One region of the Exiguobacterium sp. s130 genome, then DNA from elsewhere that is predicted to be linked to it. Evidence: a T-box and tRNA genes for the amino acid it is inferred to sense, from the RefSeq annotation. Region 1 holds a T-box; the other regions hold tRNA genes.
The links. The T-box of region 1 lies ahead of HZS85_RS03240 (valine--tRNA ligase). A T-box ahead of a tRNA ligase gene usually reads a tRNA of that ligase, here a tRNA-Val.

Region 1 (6,416 bases):
CAAGAACATCATCACAAAAGGAGACCGCATTTTGGATGTGACGCTCTCAAAAGTCGGTGGTAAAGGGTTATTCGTAAAAGAGATCGAACAGCAGATGATTGACGAAGAAATCGATTTTGCTGTTCACAGCATGAAGGATTTACCGTCTGAACTACCGGATGGTCTCATCATCGGTGCCACACCAGCGCGTGTCGATGCGCGTGATGCCTTGATCACGAAAACAGGAGAAGGTCTTGCTTCCTTGCCAGAAGGTGCGGTTGTCGGCACGAGCAGCTTACGTCGTGGATCACAATTGCTAAAACTCCGCCCTGATTTAAAAATCGAATCGATTCGCGGGAACATCGATACACGACTTGATAAATTAAAAAATGGTCCGTTTGACGGGATTCTGCTTGCAGCAGCTGGTCTAAAACGGATGGGTTGGTCTGAAGACGTCGTCTCGGAATATCTCTCGACAGATGACATGATTCCAGCCGTCGGTCAAGGAATCCTCGGTATCGAATGTCGCGAACATGACCAAGAAGTACGTGACCTTCTGCACCTGATTCATGATCAGATGACGGAAAAAGTAGCTTACGCAGAGCGCGCTTTCTTAGCGGCGATCGAAGGTAGCTGTCACGTTCCGGTCGGTGGATTCGCAACGATCAACGAAGACATGTCAACGACACTTGTTGGATTCATCGGATCCGTCGATGGAGAGCAAATCCTAATCGAGCGCGAATCAGGTCTTGACCCGATGCAACTCGGTCAAGACGTTGCCGAACGTCTGCTTGCTTCGGGCGGTCGTGAGATTCTCGCGACACTTCCGGATGACTTGTAAGCAGGTACTCTTCACGGGCAGTCGACCACCGACGACCGAGCAGATGGCGCGACTGCGCGCCGTCGCGATCGAGTCAGTGCATTATCCTGTCATTGAAACGCGACCGGTTTCGTTTACGTTGCCAAGGGGAATTGATTGGCTCATCGTGACGAGTCCGAATGGTGTCCACCGGATTGCTGATGCATTGCCTGAATTAGCAGCAACGCGTATCGCGGTCGTCGGACGAAAGACGGCAGACGCACTTGCGAAGTACGGTCGAACAGCCGACTTCTGTCCGTCGACCTTTACAGGAGATGCACTCGTCGCAGAACTCGTACCACACTTATCTGACGGCGATCATATCGTTTTTGCGCGAGGGAACCGCTCGCGGCAAGCACCGGTCGATCAGTTACGAAAACTGAATCGATATACGATCGAGGATATCATCACCTATGAAACCGTCACCCGTCGACTACCTGAAGCTCTTATCAGAAATGCCACCTATATTGGACTGCAGAGTCCTTCCGCTGTCGAAGCGATTGCTCCGCTAGACCCGAAGACGACCTTCATCGTCATCGGGACGATCACGGAGCAAGCAGCAAAAGCAGCCGGACTTCAACCGATCCATGTCGCCCGTGAATTCACGGTGGACGGCATGATTGATCGTATCATTGAGGAGGAATCAGCATGAACACATTAGAATACGCACGTCACCGTCGTTTACGTCATACCGCATCACTCCGGTCACTCGTCCGCGAGAACCAGTTGCATAAATCAGATTTGATTTATCCGATCTTCGTTGCAGAAGGCGAAGACATTAAACGCGAAGTCAGTTCGATGCCAGGCGTCTTCAACTTATCACTTGATCATCTGACGGCTGAGATTGAAGAAGTCGTCGCACTCGGAATCGAATCTGTCATTTTATTCGGTGTTCCGCATGACCACTTGAAAGACGAGCAAGGATCAGGTGCGTTTCACGATCACGGGATCGTTCAAGAAGCGACACGTCTCGTCAAAAAAGTTGCTCCGCAGTTAACGGTCATCGCCGACACATGCTTATGTGAATATACGTCGACAGGTCACTGTGGAATCGTCGCCGACGGTACGGTCGATAATGATGCGTCATTACCGCTTCACGTCAAAACAGCCATCTCACAAGCTCGGGCAGGTGCCGACGTCATCGCTCCATCATCGATGATGGACGGATTCGTCGCAGCGATTCGTCAAGGATTAGACGAGAACGGCTTCAGCCATATTCCGGTCATGAGCTATGGTGTTAAATACGCGTCTGCTTATTACGGTCCATTCCGTGATGCGGCAAATTCGGCACCGGGAGAAGGCGACCGGAAAGGTTATCAAATGGATCCAGCAAACCGTCGCGAAGCGTTCCGCGAAGCAACAGCGGACGTCGATCAAGGAGCTGACTTCATGATCGTCAAACCTGCACTTGCGTTCATGGATATCATTCGTGATGTGCGCGAGCGAATCGATCTACCAATCGTTGCGTATAACGTATCGGGTGAGTATGCAATGGTCAAAGCCGCTGCCTTGAACGGCTGGATCGACGAAGAACGAATCGTCCTTGAGACGATGCTTGGCTTTAAACGAGCAGGCGCTGATTTAATCATCACCTATTTCGCAAAAGACATTTGTCGTTACCTGGAGGGGTCGAAATGAGCTTAATTAACCAGAACTCAAAATCAAAAGCAGCATTCGAGCGGGCACTCCCGCTTATGCCAGGTGGTGTCAACAGTCCGGTCCGTGCTTATAAATCGGTCGGGATGACACCGATTTTCGCAGATCATGCGAAAGGATCAAAGCTCTATGATATCGACGGAAAAGAGTATATCGATTATGTCCTGTCATGGGGACCAATGATTCTCGGTCATGCCGATCCAATCGTCACTTCAGCGATCCAAGAACAAGCGACACGTGGCTGGAGCTACGGGACACCAACGGAAATCGAATCAGCGATGGCGGAAGTCGTCATCAGTCGGGTGCCGTCGGTCGAAGTCGTCCGGATGGTCAACTCAGGGACTGAAGCAACGATGGCAGCGCTTCGTCTCGCACGTGGCTACACAGGTCGGACGAAAATCCTCAAGTTCGAAGGCTGTTACCATGGTCACGGTGACTCGCTCTTGATCAAAGCAGGTTCAGGTGTCGCGACACTCGGATTACCGGATTCACCAGGCGTTCCGGCGCAAATCGCGAGCATGACGCTGACAGTTCCGTACAACGATTTGGATGCTGTCCGGATCGCGTTTGAAAAACACGGGGACGATATCGCTGGTGTCATCGTCGAACCGGCTGCTGGGAACATGGGCTTCGTGCCACCAGAACCAGGCTTCCTCGAAGGCTTACGGGAAATCACGTCGGAAAACGGCGCTTTATTGATCTTTGACGAAGTCATGACCGGTTTCCGTGTCGGATTCCACTGTGCGCAAGGACACTTCGGTGTCACACCGGACATCACATGTCTCGGTAAAGTCATCGGCGGCGGCATGCCAGTCGGGGCTTACGGCGGACGACGTGACATCATGGAACAGATCGCACCACAAGGTCCAATCTATCAAGCGGGTACATTATCCGGGAACCCACTCGCGATGGCAGCGGGTCTAGCAACATTGACACAATTGAAACCAGAGCACTATGAAGAGTTCGACCGGAAAGCAAGCCGTTTGTCGGAAGGTTACCTGAACGCTGCGGCGAAATACAACATTCCGCTGACGACGAACCGTGCAGGCGCGATGTTCGGTGTCTTCTTCACGAATGAACGCGTCACGAACTTCGAAAAAGCGAAAACATCGAACCTTGAGATGTTCCGTTCGTATTATCAAAAGATGGCGGCGCGTGGTGTCTTCTTACCACCATCACAATTTGAAGGTCTCTTCCTGTCGATCGCTCATACGGATGAAGACATCGAGCGGACGATCGAAGCCGTCGAATTGACGTTCAAGGAACTCCAAGTTGAATTTGGTCGTTAAGCAGTTCTTGACGATTGCTTGAACTCTCGGCTAAAATGAGTAAAGAAGAAAATGGCAACAGCGATGACGGGAAGAGTAGTCCTGTATTCGTACCGGTGTAGAGAACACATCCTTGGCTGAAAGATGTGACGGGCGAACAGGAGGAAGGTCACCCCACGAGCTGGTATCGTGAGTCTTACGAGCGATATCCGTCCTCCACACGTTACGTGGCTCGAGGGCATCCGATTTTGGATGAACTAAGGTGGTACCGCGGAAAAAAGCAACGGCTTTCTTTCGTCCTTAGCATAGGACGAGAGAAGCCGTTTTTATTATGGACAAAAAGGGAGCGATCAGGATGCAGGAATTATCAATGCCAACGAAGTATGATCCGCAGGCAACGGAAGAAAAATGGTACGACTTTTGGGTGAAAGGTGACTATTTCAAAGCCGATCAGGATCCAGAAAAAGAGCCGTACACGATCGTCATTCCACCACCGAACGTCACAGGTAAATTGCACCTTGGTCACGCGTGGGACACGACGTTACAAGATATGCTGACACGGATGAAGCGGATGCAAGGATTCGACGTCCTTTATCTACCAGGAATGGACCATGCCGGTATCGCGACGCAAGCAAAAGTCGAACAAAAACTGCGGGCAGAAGGGCAATCACGTCTTGAAATGGGTCGTGAGAAATTCCTCGAGCAATCTTGGGCATGGAAAGAAGAGTACGCGTCAACGATCCGTGCACAATGGGCAAAACTCGGTCTTGGACTCGATTATTCGCGTGAACGCTTCACGCTCGACGAAGGGTTGTCGGAAGCAGTTCAAGAAGTCTTCGTGAAACTTTACGAAAAAGGCTTGATCTATCGTGGCGAATACATCGTTAACTGGGACCCAGCGACGAAAACAGCGATCTCGGATATCGAAGTCATCTATAAGGATATCGAAGGGGCGTTCTATCACTTCAACTATCCATTGACGGACGGTTCAGGTCACGTTGAACTCGCGACGACACGTCCTGAGACGATGCTCGGTGATACAGCGATCGCCGTGAACCCGAAGGATGAGCGTTATGCTCACCTCGTCGGAAAAACGATCACGTTACCAATCGTCGGTCGCGAGATTCCGATCGTTGCCGATGACTATGTCGACATGGAGTTTGGTACAGGTGTCGTTAAGATTACACCAGCACATGACCCGAACGACTTCGAAGTCGGTAACCGTCACGAGTTACCACGTGTCCTCGTCATGAATGAAGATGGAACGATGAACGAGAACGCAGGGAAATACGAAGGCATGGATCGTTTCGAATGCCGAAAACAAATCGTTGAAGATTTAAAAGCAGAAGGTGTTCTGATCAAGATCGAACCACACTTGCACTCTGTTGGTCACTCGGAACGTTCAGATGCAATCGTCGAGCCGTATCTCTCATTACAATGGTTCGTCAAAATGGAACCACTCGCGCAAAAAGCACTCGAGGAACAACAAGGACCGGACAAGGTCAACTTCGTTCCACAACGCTTTGAAAACACGTATGTACGTTGGATGGAAAACATCCGTGACTGGTGTGTCAGCCGTCAACTGTGGTGGGGACACCGGATTCCGGCTTGGTACCATAAAGAAACAGGCGAAGTCTACGTTGGCAAGGAAGCACCAGCCGATCTCGAGAACTGGGAGCAAGACAACGATGTTCTCGATACATGGTTCTCTTCAGCCCTTTGGCCGTTCTCAACGATGGGTTGGCCGAACACGGACGCAGCGGATTATCAGAAATACTTCCCGACATCGACACTCGTTACAGGGTACGACATCATCGCCTTCTGGGTATCACGGATGATCTTCCAATCGTATGAATTCACGGGACAACGTCCATTCCAAGACGTCTTGATCCACGGATTGATTCGTGATTCGGAAGGACGCAAGATGTCGAAATCCCTCGGGAACGGGATCGACCCGATGGATGTCATTGAGAAGTATGGTGCCGATTCACTTCGTTGGTTCTTAACGACAGGATCGACGCCAGGGAATGATCTTCGTTTCTACTGGGAAAAGATCGAAGCAACATGGAACTTCTCGAACAAACTGTGGAACGCAAGCCGTTTTGCCTTGATGAACATGGATGGTCTAACGTTTGATCAGATTGATTTGACAGGCGAGAAATCACTCGCAGATAAGTGGATCCTGACACGTTTACAGACAACGATTGATGACGTGACACGTCTATCGGATAAATATGAGTTTGGTGAAGCAGGACGTATTCTCTATCACTTCATCTGGGAAGACTTCTGTAACTGGTATATCGAGATGGCGAAGTTACCGCTCAACGGGGAAGACGAAGCAGCGAAACAAACGACGCGTTCGGTTCTTGCCTATACACTCGACCGGATCATGCGCTTGATGCATCCGTTCATGCCGTTCATCACGGAAGAAATCTGGCAACACTTACCGCATGAAGGTGAGACGATCACACGTGCCGCATGGCCGACACGCGAGGCGTCACTCGACTTCCCGGAAGCTGTTCCAGCATTTGAAGCGGTTCAGAACGTCATCCGTTCGGTTCGTAACATCCGCGCGGAAGTGAACGCACCGATGTCGAAACAGATCCAACTGTTCATCTCGACGAACGACGCACGTGTTCAAGACGACTTGTCGT
Region 2 (6,416 bases), on a different contig from region 1:
CTGCTGAATGAATGGCAGATGCCATTTTTTTCGTGATGCCTGGATCAGAGCCATAAGGTGGTCGTGTCAAATGTGGTGTTAGCTTCGTCAACTCATGGATTTTCTTCTGAACACTTTGCATCTCTGAGACATACTGTCCTTTTTCGTACAATGTATCGTAATCGTGTGTTTCCCCGTGTAATCCGATATAGTGTCCAGCTTTAGCAGCAGCTTTGACTTCTTGCGGAAAAGCATCTATTTGTGTTCCGAGATAAAAGAAAGTGGCACGAGTCTGAAGTTGATCCAATGTTCGAAGTAAGTCCGGTGTTAATGCGGATGGACCATCCTCGAATGTTAAATAAGCGACTTTTTTCGTCACACCATTCCATTTTTCCACGCGTGCTTTTTCCATATTGACGACAGGGACTACAGTAATGGATTTACCTGTCGTAATGGATTGTTGTTCAGGAGTAAATACGTATCGATAAGCGACATATCCCCCAACTCCGAGAAAGACAAGTGTGAGAAGTAAGAAGAACCGAGGGAAAAACTTTCTTTTTTTTGTACGCGGTCGTGGACCGAGTTCGCTAGCGTGGCTTGAGGTAAATGGATCCATCGTTGTCTGTCGCTCCTTTTGTCAAAAATATCATATACAGATAATGTAACATTCTGACTGTTTCTTTTGTAACAAACAGATGACAAAAAGATGACGAAAAATCGATTTTTCTAAAAAATATCGATTTATTTAGAAGAAGTTTGTAAGAAATAAAAAAACAACCACTGAATAAGTGATTGTTTCATGTGTTATTAGTGTTCTGTTACAGCACACTCATCGCATTCCGTTTGATAGGATTCACATTGTTCATCCATCTCTTTTCCGCAATGGGCACACGTCTTGACGGGAAGCTCACGATAGAATGCAGCAGATGCTTCTTGGTAAAGGGGTTGTTCCATGTGTTTTTCCTCCTTCAAAATAAACGCAATGGTCTTTTTCTTGTTTTTATTGTATTAGTACAGAAGTTTAATGTCAACTATTGTTTTATAACAGTAAATTCATTTGAAGTATTGATAGAGGACAATAAAAAAGAGACATGCTACGATATCTAAGTAATCTGATAATAATAAGGGGGATTTACACATGACACAGGCAACACTGGATACAATGCGTGTCTTAACAGAAAGACGTTCGGTTCGTCATTACGACGAAACGTTCAAACTTTCAAAACAGGAAGTGGAAGAACTATTAGAATGGACGACAGCGGCGCCGAGTGCTTGGAATTTGCAACACTGGCATTTCACGGTCTTCCATTCAGAAGAAGCGAAGCAACAGCTTGCACCGATCGCATACAATCAGCCGGCTATCACTTCGGCTTCAGCAGTCATTGCGATCTTAGGTGATGTTCAAGCTAATCGAAACTACAATCCGGTGTACGGTCCAGCAGTAGAAGCAGGTGGCATGACAGAGGATTTATTTGATTCGATCAAGGCACAGGTAGAAGGCGCTTATCAAAGTGAAGCCTATGGGCGCGATGCGGCAATGTCGAATGCGAGCCTTGCTGCGATGCAATTGATGCTTGCGGCAGAAGCGCGTGGATTATCAACACTCGCAATGGGTGGATTCGATCATCAACGTTTTGCGGAAACGTTCATTACCGAGTCACGGTATGTACCGGTCATGTTGATTGCTGTCGGAAAAGCGGTCGAAGATGCGAAAAAGCGTCCGGCACTCCGTTTACCGATCGATCAAGTGTCGACCTTCCTGTAAGTCATTCAAAATGGAGGAAGCGGGGTTCAATTCCTCCATTTTAATTTTTTTATTTTTTTTCAGAAAAAGACTTGTCAGCCTTTTAGTTTCTTGATATATTAATATATGTCCTAGCAAGTACATAACGTACTGCAAACATGATTCTGTAGCTCAGCTGGGAGAGCGCTACCTTGACAGGGTAGAGGTCGCTGGTTCGAGCCCAGTCAGAATCATACCGAAAGCCCGCTTTTCCTTTATAGGAAAAGCGGGCTTTTTTTATTATTTCTTTATCTCATCCTCTGTGACCCATTTATGGTTTTTCACCATTTCTCCACCGTCCGTCGGTTCATAGTTCACCATGTAGACCGTCGTTTCCTTTACTTCATCAATCGTCGCTTTTGCTCCATCCATACCTTTCATATGATCCGCCTTGACAGTCGTTTCATCACCAACTTGCAGTGGCTTAGTTGGAACGGGATCGAGTTCTTCCTGAATGACCCATTTATGATTTTTCACCATCTTTCCACCAGTAGTCGGTTTGTAACTGATCGCATAGACGACGGTATCGTAAGCTCCCGCAATCGTTGCTTTAGCTCCGTCCATACCGTCCATATGATCCGTCGTCAACGTGACGTTGCTTCCTTTCGGATAAGTCGGATCACTGGCTTCCTTTAAACCGGACGGTACCTTTCCGTCACTCGAATGCATCATATCTCCATGTGACATGTCGTGTGAGTCACTATTACTTCCATCGTCATTTGAAGTGGATCCACATGCACCGAGCCAAAGCGTAGAACTAAGAGCAAGTACAGTTAACGTCAATGATTTTTTCATATTAAAACCCTCCTGAAGTCATTAGTCTTTTTTACTATACCCAGCGTATGTGCAAATCGTGTGCAGATGAAGTGACAGTTTCGTTTATCGGCAGTGATTATGTTTTTTTCGCTATACTAAAATGGAGAGATAAGGAGGGAAACGTCATGCGTCGTATTTCATACTCGGTCGGAGGAATCGTTCTTGCGGCATTTTTAATTTGTGGCAGTGTATTGTTCGGGACGTTGTATTATCAGTTGTCTCAAATACGAACGCAGGAAGTGGTGGATGGTTTGCTGAACCGAGGGAATACCCATCGTGATGTCCTGGTCGATTCCTACGACCAAACGACGATGCGTCATGTCAGTATGATGGAAGCGAACTCATCCTTTACTGTCGTGATCACCGATGCAAGAGGGAAACAACTCGAAGCATCACGTCCTTTGACGAGTGAGATGAGACGTGTATTACAACATACAGATTTTGATTATCGTCAACGAGGAAAAATCGTAACGATGCGTAACTTTTTAATGACGGACAGTCCCATCACCATTGACGAGGAACATCGTGGTCATGTCTTCATGTTCGCTTCTAAAGCAATCGTAGATCACGTACTTGATCCGTTGAAACAGCAGTTTTTCCAAGTGGGTCTGCTCGCACTATTATTAGCAGGTGCGGCAAGCATTTGGACGACCCGAATCATTTCTCGTCCGTTGATTCAGATGGAAAAAGCGACGGCGCGTCTATTGGATGGGGAAAGTGGAGAGTTGCCAATTGATCGACAAGACGAACTGGGACAATTGGCGCGTTCGATTCAGCAATTAAAACAGGATCTCGATTTTTTGAATCGAGAACGATCCGAATTTTTAGCAAGCGTATCTCATGAACTACGCACACCATTGACATATATAAAGGGATACGCAGATATTCTCGAACGCCAAACGTTGACGCCGGATGAACGACGACGCTACATTACGATCATTCGAGAAGAAAGTCAGCAAATGAATGAATGGATTGAACAATTATTTTGGCTGGCACGAATTGATGCCAATGCTTTTATGATGGAACGAAAACCTGTCGATGTCGAAGACTTGATTCATCAAGTGATACGATTGATGCGCCTGGACATCGAACAAGAAAATATTTCGTTCGAGATAGAAGGTGAGCGATTAGAAGTGATAGGTGACGCTCAGCAGCTCCGTCAGATGATTGTAAATATCATTGAAAATGCACGTCGACATACGACTTCGGGAACAATCATCGTTCGTTATGGTGTCAACGCAGTAGGGGCTTTCATTCAAATCGAAGATACAGGAGAAGGGATTGCTGCAGAATCTTTACCTCATGTAACGAAACGGCTCTACCGAACGGAAGCATCTCGTTCTCGAAAACATGGAGGAACTGGAATCGGACTCTCCATCGTTGAAGCAATTGCGCAGGCACATGGAGCAGAATTGAACATCAAGAGTCAGCTTGGACATGGAACACAAGTGACACTGCAGTGGAAGGAGAAATGAAATGCCGCATGTATTGATTGTAGATGATGAACCGAGAATGCTTGAACTGTTAAAATTGTATATTCAGCCGTATGGGTACACGTGTCAGCTTGTGGATTCTGCGCAACAAGCTCTTGACCTCTGCCGTCAGCACGTATTCGACCTGATTTTAATGGATGTCATGATGCCAGATATGGACGGATGGACATGTTGTCGTCTCATTCGAAAACACTCTAACATCCCGATCTTGATGGTTACGGCACGGAATCAGCGGGAAGACATCATTCGAACACGGGAAGTAGGGGCGAATGATTACATATCAAAGCCGATTCAAGAAGGAGAACTGATCGGACGAATGGAAGTTTTATTACAGCAACAGTATGATGGTCTATCCTATGACCGGGAAAGCTATCGTTGTTGTTACCTCCAACAAACGATTTCGTTAACGAAGACGGAGTTTGAATTGTTAGGTGTATTTTTAGATTCTCCACGACGTGTTTGGACACGGGATCAGCTGACGACGATGTTATGGGGAGCGGAAGCGTCTGTAGACGAGCGGACAATCGACTCGCATATCAGACATTTAAGAGAAAAACTACGTGTTTGCGGTTTTCCAATCGAACAGCATCTGGAAACGGTTCGCGGAATCGGATACCGCTGGATACACTAGTAAGAAGGAGATTCAAACATGACGACACTGTATTTCGTACGGCACGCACATTCGACATACTCACCGGATGAACGGAGACGTCCACTTTCCGATAAAGGACAGGCAGATGCGAGACGTTTACTTGAAACGTTTCAAGAAATTCCAATCGACAGATTTTATAGTAGTCCGTATCAGCGGGCGATCGAGACGGTTGCACCGCTCGCGGAGGCACGTCGACAACCAATTATTGAGGTAGAAGAACTAAGAGAGCGATTACTAGCACCTGGAGAGCTTGACGGTTTTCAGGAGGCGGTTATGTATGTATGGCAACATCCGAACGATAATCCATTCGGGGGCGAAACGAACAAAGAAGCAGCGCAACGCATTCGGCAATTCATCGATGAACTGGTGGAGAAGCATTCCGACGAAATAGTTGTTCTTGGAACACATGGAAACATTATGGTGTTACTTCTCGAAACATTCGATCCGACATTTGATTATACATTTTGGAAATCCTTACCGATGCCAGCCGTGTGCCGGATGGAAGTGAAATCAGGAGGAGAGGTAGATATTCACGTCGTACCACTTTTGACGAATGTAAAGTAAAAAAGAGGCGGAACTGATGAGTAAATCAGTTTCCGTCTCTTTTATAATCAAAGAAATCTTAAGGCGTAGGAATAGCACCTTCATGTTTTCGGATCAAATCAGCTGTTAATTGACCGGATAAGGTGACCATCGGCACACCGCCGCCTGGGTGTGTAGAACCACCAACGAAATAAAGTCCTTCGTATAAGTCGCTCTTCGATGGAATCTTGAATCCACCATTTTTCTTCCGATCGGCTGCGACACCATAAATCGATCCACCGTTTGGACCATATAAGTCCTTCAGATCTTCTGGGGTGAAGCGATATTCAAACTCGATTGATTCCCGAAGACCGTAAAGTCCCATTCGTTCGAGTTTATCAAGAACAACTTCACGATAAGCATCCCAGTCGACCTCGCCTTTTTGGAGTGTTAGAGGAGGGACATGCGTCAAGACGAACAGATTATCTTTTCCATCGGGCGCTTGCGAAGCATCAGATTTCGACGAGACCCCGACATAAATCGTCGGATCCTCAGGAGGCGTTCCTTCTTTGAACATTTGAGCGAATTCGCGCTCTGGATTTTCTGAGAAAAAGAAGTTGTGATGTGCTAGTCCACTGTATTCACGGTTCACACCAAGTAATAATACGAGTCCAGAAACAGAGGGAGCAAACGATGCCTGTAATTTTTTTGCCCGCTTCCGGGCTTTTTTCTCAGGTACGATTCGTTCGTAAGTCGGGATGACCTCAAGATTTGAGACGACGATGTCGGCTGCATGGAACGTACCATTCGAAAGGACACCAACTGCTTTTTTATTTTCAAGGACGATTTGTTCAACCGGTGAGTTGAGATGCACCGTGACGCGGAGCTCGTCAAGCAATCGTTTCATAGCACGCGCGATTTGATACATCCCGCCCTTAACATAATAGATGCCAAGTCCCATCTGTACATAAATCATTTGATTGAAGACGGCTGGCGCTTGATAAGGGTTGGAACCGACATACATGACCATGTAGTTGAACAGCTGTTCGAGATACGGATCATTGAGGTGTTTTTTTGTTCCGGTCGCGACGGTGTTCATCGGGTCCATCTTTAATAAATCAGACATCGTATGGTATTTTTTTAAGTCCTTTAAATCTTCGAGACTGTATTT
Region 3 (6,416 bases), on a different contig from region 1:
GGAACAATGATGAGTGTTAACAACGTAGATGTCGTTAACCCCCCAATAACTGTTAGGGCGAGACCTTTTGAGATCAATGTCCCTGAAGAAGTTGTTAATGCGAGTGGTACTAATGCCATGATCGTTGCGAATGCGGTCATCAGGATTGGACGCAATCGTGTTTTACCCGCTTCAATCAATGATTCGCGAATCGGCATACCACGTCCGACGTTTTGACCGATGCGGTCTACGAGAACGATTGCGTTCGTGGTGACGATTCCGATCAACATCAAGAAGCCGATCATGACACTGACAGACAATGGTTCATTCGCAAGGAAGAGCGTGACGAGTGAACCGATTGGAACAAAGATCAGAGAGGACAAGATGATGAACGGAATTCGTGCTTTTCCGAACGTAATCAACATTGTCAGGTAAACAAGTCCGATTGCAACGACAATCGCAATTCCGAGTGATTGGAAGATTTCGACTGTATCATCATTCCCACCACCACTTGTCAACGAGACACCGTCTGGTAAATTAATTTTTTCGACCTCTGTTTTTACAGCATTAGAAACGTTTTGTACGTCGTCTCCTTTAACTTGTCCGGAAACGCGAGCATATACTTTTCCGTCGAGCTTTTGAATTGATGTGAAGGTCTCGACTTCTTTGACGGTCGCGACATCTTTTAGAGCAACAGGACCGTTTGCTGAGAACAGTTGGACGTCTTCGAGATCTTTCTTCGAAACGAGTCCTTTTTCATAAGACAATTGTACATTTTGATCTTTATTATCAAGATTCAACGTGCCAACAGTAACAGGCTTCGTTTGATCATTGACGGTCCCGAGAATCTGGAAGCCGGATAGTCCACGATCACTTGCTTTTTCAGGATCGATTTCAACGAGGAATTGCTTTTGTTTTTCGCTGAAGTTGTTTGTGATATATTTTAAATCACTATTTTTGGACATATTATCCTCGACTAATTTCGCAGCTTTTTGAAGCGCTTCGAGATCGTTCGAGAACAGGTCGACATCGACGTTGTTGTTCGACGGAGGACCACCTGTTGATAATTCAGCTACGCTGATTTTGACATTGACGTTTTCCTCTTGAGCGATGTCCTCCATCTGTGTCTCAAGTGATTTGATCGTTTTCTCGACGTTTACGCCGTCCTTCAGGTTCAAGAAATAACTTGCTTTATTATCGAGACGTAAGCCTGTCGTAAAGTCTCGTGCTCCGACAGACGTCGTGACGTCAGCGATTGCTTGTTCTTTATCAAACATCTTTTCCATCTCAAATGAGACGTCGCTCGTTTTCTCGAGCGATGTGGCAGCCGGAAGTTCAAGCGATGCCGTTAGTGTCTTTGAGGCTTCGTTCGGAATGAACGTAAAGCCGAGACGTGGAACGATCGCTAGAGAACCGCCGAGAAGAATGAACGATACAATTAAGATCGTCGCCTTATGCGAGAGTGACTTTTCAATCAGCTTGCCATACCACCGTTGAAGAGCACCTTCTTTTTCTTCTGCTGGAACCTTCTTAAAGGCAAATTTCGCAAGAATCGGTACGATCGTGATCGCAACGAGTAGTGAAGCAAGTAATGAGAAAATAATTGTCAAAGCAAACGGTAAGAAGAACTTACCAGTGATTCCACCGACGAATCCGATTGGCAGGAAGACGACGACGGTCGTTAGCGTCGATGACGTGATTGCTTTTAAAATCTCTTTTGTCGATTGTTCGATGATCTCATCCGTCATACCGGATTCGGATTTTCGAACACGCCGGAAGATGTTCTCGATAACGACGATACTATCATCAACGACACGACCGACCGCAACGGCCATCCCGCCAAGTGTCATGATGTTCAGAGAAATATCTTGCCAGTTCAAGAAGATAGCAGCAATGAGTAACGATAAAGGAATCGAGACGATGGCAATAATCGTTGCGCGAATATTTCGTAAGAACAAGAGTACAGCGAGAGAGGCAAAGAGGGCACCAAGTAATCCTTCTTTGACGAGTGTCGCGACGGATTCCTCGATATCCTTCGCTGAATCGATCCCAATCGTATAGTCGACTTGATCGTCATATTTATTAAGGATCTTCGTGACTTCATCTGCGATTTCGACCGTATTGGCATCTTGTTTTTTCGTGATTGCCATCGATAAGGAATCTTTTAAATCGTAACGTGTTTTTTCGCTTTGTTGCGAGACTGCTTCGATTTTTGCAATATCTTCTAGACGAATCGGTTCTGCAGGTTCAGACGCCTGATCTGTAGCTGCTCCACCTGTTGTACTTGGTGGTCCTTGTGTTGCACCTTGTGGTGGACCGCCAGCAGATGAACCACCTGTTTGATCGCTACTAGCTGAACTAGTCGCACCTGCAACGGGTGTCAATTGTAGATTTTTTAGTTTATCTAGATTTTCTAGTTTTTCCTCAACGCGAATCGGTATTTTTGAATCGTTTTCTGATAGCTGACCAGATGGGAACGAGACATACTTTCCGTTGATTTGTTCCTTGATACTTGAGAGCGAGAGTCCTGCTTCTGTTGCTTTCTGATTATCGACGGTGATTTGAACGAGATCATCTTTGTAGCCACCAACGGAAACGCTATTGATTCCTGGAATCTTATTAAGTTCAGGTTCGATATCGTCCTTGAGGATTTTTTCGATGTCTTTACCATCCTTACTAAAGAAAGAGATATTATAGATTGGGAACGATCCAAAGGACAGACGATTTAATTTCGTTGTTGCTTCCTCTGGTAGATTCGCATCTTGGATTGCAGCATCAATCTGTTGTTCGACTTTATCCATGTCAGTATCGAACGGGAATTCGATGTTTAAGATACCGATGCTTTCATAAGAAGAGCTTGTCAGCTTAGTAGCTCCTTCGATTCCTTTCAATGCAGTTTCAAGCTTCGAGACGACTTGTTTATCGACATCGTCGGGCGAAGCACCAGGATATACTGCTTCAACAGAGATTTGAGGAAATTCGATTTCTGGGAACTGATCGACTTTTAATTTCGAGAAAGAATAGACGCCTCCTAAAACTAAAAGAATGGCGATGATGAAAACAGCCACCGAATTTTTTAAACTGAATCGGGTTAAAAAGTTCATATGAACACTCCTTTCGTTTATATGTGCTTATTTACATAGTAGAGGACACTCATAGAACCCGCAACTTTAAAACTGTTTTATTCAAAAAGATCTTTTTGAAAAAAGATAATTTTTTTTGTTAAAAAGGCTTTACACCTTTCGATATGCTGCTATAATAAAAATATACCCAGTAACAACACAGCATGATTCTGTAGCTCAGCTGGGAGAGCGCTACCTTGACAGGGTAGAGGTCGCTGGTTCGAGCCCAGTCAGAATCATACCGAAATCGTTCCTTTTCGAAGGAACGATTTTTTTGCATTAAAAAAACTATTCCCGAAATCAATCAGGAATAGTTGGAAGGTAGAGATATTATTTTATTGGATTTCGAGATGAAGATCGCCACGCTTCGTCCAGCCTGCGACAGTCGTCAATCGATAGAAGACGAGTGTCAAGACGCCAGGTAAAACGACACCAGTCAAGAAGAATATAAGGAACGCCTGAGGACCTTGGTTGACGAAGATATTGAGTGGCGCAATCATCGAATTTAAACCGAGTCCAGCGAGTTCATATGGTACTTTCAAAGAGAGAAGAAGCGTCGCTACAGGAGCTGAAATCATCGCTGCGAGAAACGGTGCAACGACAAGACGTGGATTTTTAACGATATTCGGGAATTGTACTTTAGGTGTGACAAAGAAAGAAGCAATCAAACCACCGGGATCCGTCTGACGATATGCCATCAATGTGAAGCCAACGAATTGAGCGGAACAGCCAATGAGTGCAGCGGCACTTGCTACAGGATCAAGCTGCAAAGCGATAGCGAGTGCAGCGGACGAAGCGGGAGACATCAATAAGACACTAAAGATGAGTGCAATGACAAGAGATGTAGCAATAGGAGACGATTCGACTGAAGCGGTGATCATAGCGCTGAATTTTGTAAGGAGTGGTGTCGTTACGGCAGCAGCACCGATACCAGTTATACCACCGGCAAGCACAGCACTCATCGGGATAACCATCATGTCAAATTTCGTTTTTCCAGTCATGCGTTTTCCAACGTATACAGCGACCGCAGCTGCGAGTAATGCACTGATTGGCTGCCCGGGGGCAAGAACGAGTCCAGAAGCAGTCGATTGAAGCGCAGCACCACCAATCGTCGCTGCGATCATCGCGCTGAACAGGACAAGTGTGTTTCCTCCGAGCTGAAAGGCGATACCGGCACCGAGTGCAGGAGCAAGCAGTACTTTTGCGACGCCGCCAATCGTCAGTAGCATTTGGATATGTAAAAAATTGCCGAGCGTCTCAATCAGGAGTCCGACACCGAGTGTTACAAGAACGGCATTCGCCATTCCAGCTGATACTTTTACCATTCGATCCATCGCATATTCTTTCAACGTTGTCATCCTCTCTCTATCTATCTCTATTTTTTGCCATGAAAAAAGCCTATCCATTTTTGGGATAGGCGCCACTCATTCTGTGCGGGCGCCTCATTCGATGCATCGAAAGGAGGGCCCAAAAATCATTTCCGTTTCATCATCGGAAAAGTTTTCAGTCCCTCATGCATAGAATAATCAGTCGTCCGGCTTGGCTAAATGGCTGTTGCGTCGGAATCATTCAATCGTGCCCCTCTCTGTGAATTTTTCTAAGCCTAACATGCTTCTGATCAATAATCAATATTTTCTGACAATTTATTTTTTCTTTAAATCTAATAGGAATTTACGCTATCATCGGGAAATCCTAATGTACTAACAATGGAGGCGTTTACATGAAAGTAATGATTTTTACAGATATTCACGGGAATGCTTCAGCATTGCGTGCCGTGTTGTCCTACCTCGATCAGTCTTCAGACATCGATGCTGTATATTGTCTCGGTGATCTCGTCGGTATCGGACCTGAACATAATGAGGTCATCAATTTGTTAAGGCAGCGGCCTGATATTCAGACGATTTCTGGAAACCATGATGAATGCGTCCTTGCTTTGATTCATGGGGATGTTTATCCCGCTAGTTACCAACATGCGAAAGAGCACCATCAATGGATTGCAGATTCATTGACGCAGGAGAATCAGAGTTATTTGGAGCGTTTACCGCGTGTATTGAATGCCACCCATCAGGAACAAACGATGTATCTGACACATTATGCCTATGCCGATCAGACGAAGAAAATCGGTGAGGAACCCTTAAAGCCAGCAGTGGATGGAACGAAAGAAAACTTACCCGTCCTTTTTTCCGGAAATGAGGCGCGAATCATTGGCTTTGGTCACCACCATCCAGCACAACAAGTTGAGACGGATCAAACGCTGTACATCAACCCTGGAGCGATCGGGTGTCAGGAAACAGCTCTTGCCCCAGTAGCAATCCTCACTTTAGAAAAAGGACAAGTTCGTTCGGAAATCCTGACGATTCCTTACGATGACCGCCCATTTCTAAATGTACTCAATACAACAGAAATGCCGGAACGTGAATTGATGCGACGTCTCTTCTTCGGAAATAGATCATGAAAAAAACCTTCATGAATAGATCATGAAGGAAGTCGATCATGCAGACAGTTTCGTCATGATTGAGACGAGGCAGACGATAATCAGTAACAGGATACCGATATTTCGTTTCAACGAGTGGCGTGACCAGTAGAAGAATAGTGCAAGTACAGGGGCCACGAAAAAGGCAAGAACAAGACTGATCAGTGTTGCAAGAAATAAAACAAATATCCAGAGCTTGCTCGTTGTCCGGTAAACCTGCCACATGTCGTAAAGCGACATAAGTGTATAAGCGAGTAATACAAAGATAATTCCGGTCGATAAACTCAAAACGATCATCACTCCATTCCTTTTTTAGTATAAGGGAAGGAGCAAAGATGACTATATGTCTTGCAGGAAAAAACGTGACGAATCGATGAACGTATAGACTGACCTAGCACTATGAGACACATATAAAACACCTTGATTAGGCTGCCAGTACACCGTATCTTTTCGGTGTCAGGTAGCCTAATTTTTCTTGGATTCGTTCTTCGTTATAGTAGTTTAAGTAATTAATAACGCGTTCAGAGACCTCATGGTCTCTTAGCGAGTTAAATTTGACGTACTGGAACTCCTCGGACATTAAATTAGAGTGGAACGATTCAATAACTGCGTTGTCCCAACAGTTTCCTCTACGAGACATGCTACTTATTAGGTGATTGCTCTTAACGAATTCTTGAAAGGCATATGACGTATAGACACTGCCTTGGTCCGAATGAAGGATGACCCCTTCGGGATAGTTTCGGTTCTCAAGCGTTATCTTCAACGTATCGATCACAAGAGACGTTTGTTGATGCTCGTATAACTTGTAGGCGATGATTTTGTTATTGAATAAGTCCATGATA

Region 2: it has a tRNA-Val gene. The T-box ahead of HZS85_RS03240 (valine--tRNA ligase) is inferred to sense a tRNA for this amino acid. The anticodon was not compared.
Region 3: it has a tRNA-Val gene. The T-box ahead of HZS85_RS03240 (valine--tRNA ligase) is inferred to sense a tRNA for this amino acid. The anticodon was not compared.

The regions. Positions count from the first base shown of each region.
Region 1 is NZ_JACSNI010000001.1:650,292-656,707, forward strand. It holds gene hemC (hydroxymethylbilane synthase) at 1-820, shown strand, start outside; gene HZS85_RS03225 (uroporphyrinogen-III synthase) at 810-1,490, shown strand; gene hemB (porphobilinogen synthase) at 1,487-2,476, shown strand; gene hemL (glutamate-1-semialdehyde 2,1-aminomutase) at 2,473-3,783, shown strand; T-box leader at 3,838-4,067, shown strand; gene HZS85_RS03240 (valine--tRNA ligase) at 4,118-6,416, shown strand, end outside.
Region 2 is NZ_JACSNI010000005.1:72,670-79,085, forward strand. It holds gene HZS85_RS12890 (polysaccharide deacetylase family protein) at 1-595, opposite strand, end outside; gene yhfH (protein YhfH) at 787-933, opposite strand; gene HZS85_RS12900 (nitroreductase family protein) at 1,118-1,744, shown strand; tRNA gene HZS85_RS12905 (tRNA-Val) at 1,884-1,956, shown strand; gene HZS85_RS12910 (YdhK family protein) at 2,003-2,557, opposite strand; gene HZS85_RS12915 (sensor histidine kinase) at 2,704-4,053, shown strand; gene HZS85_RS12920 (response regulator transcription factor) at 4,055-4,702, shown strand; gene HZS85_RS12925 (histidine phosphatase family protein) at 4,721-5,287, shown strand; gene HZS85_RS12930 (phytoene desaturase family protein) at 5,346-6,416, opposite strand, start outside.
Region 3 is NZ_JACSNI010000005.1:81,369-87,784, forward strand. It holds gene HZS85_RS12945 (efflux RND transporter permease subunit) at 1-3,083, opposite strand, end outside; tRNA gene HZS85_RS12950 (tRNA-Val) at 3,268-3,340, shown strand; gene HZS85_RS12955 (PTS sugar transporter subunit IIC) at 3,437-4,459, opposite strand; gene HZS85_RS12960 (metallophosphoesterase family protein) at 4,822-5,556, shown strand; gene HZS85_RS12965 (hypothetical protein) at 5,593-5,871, opposite strand; gene HZS85_RS12970 (IS3 family transposase) at 5,999-6,416, opposite strand, start outside.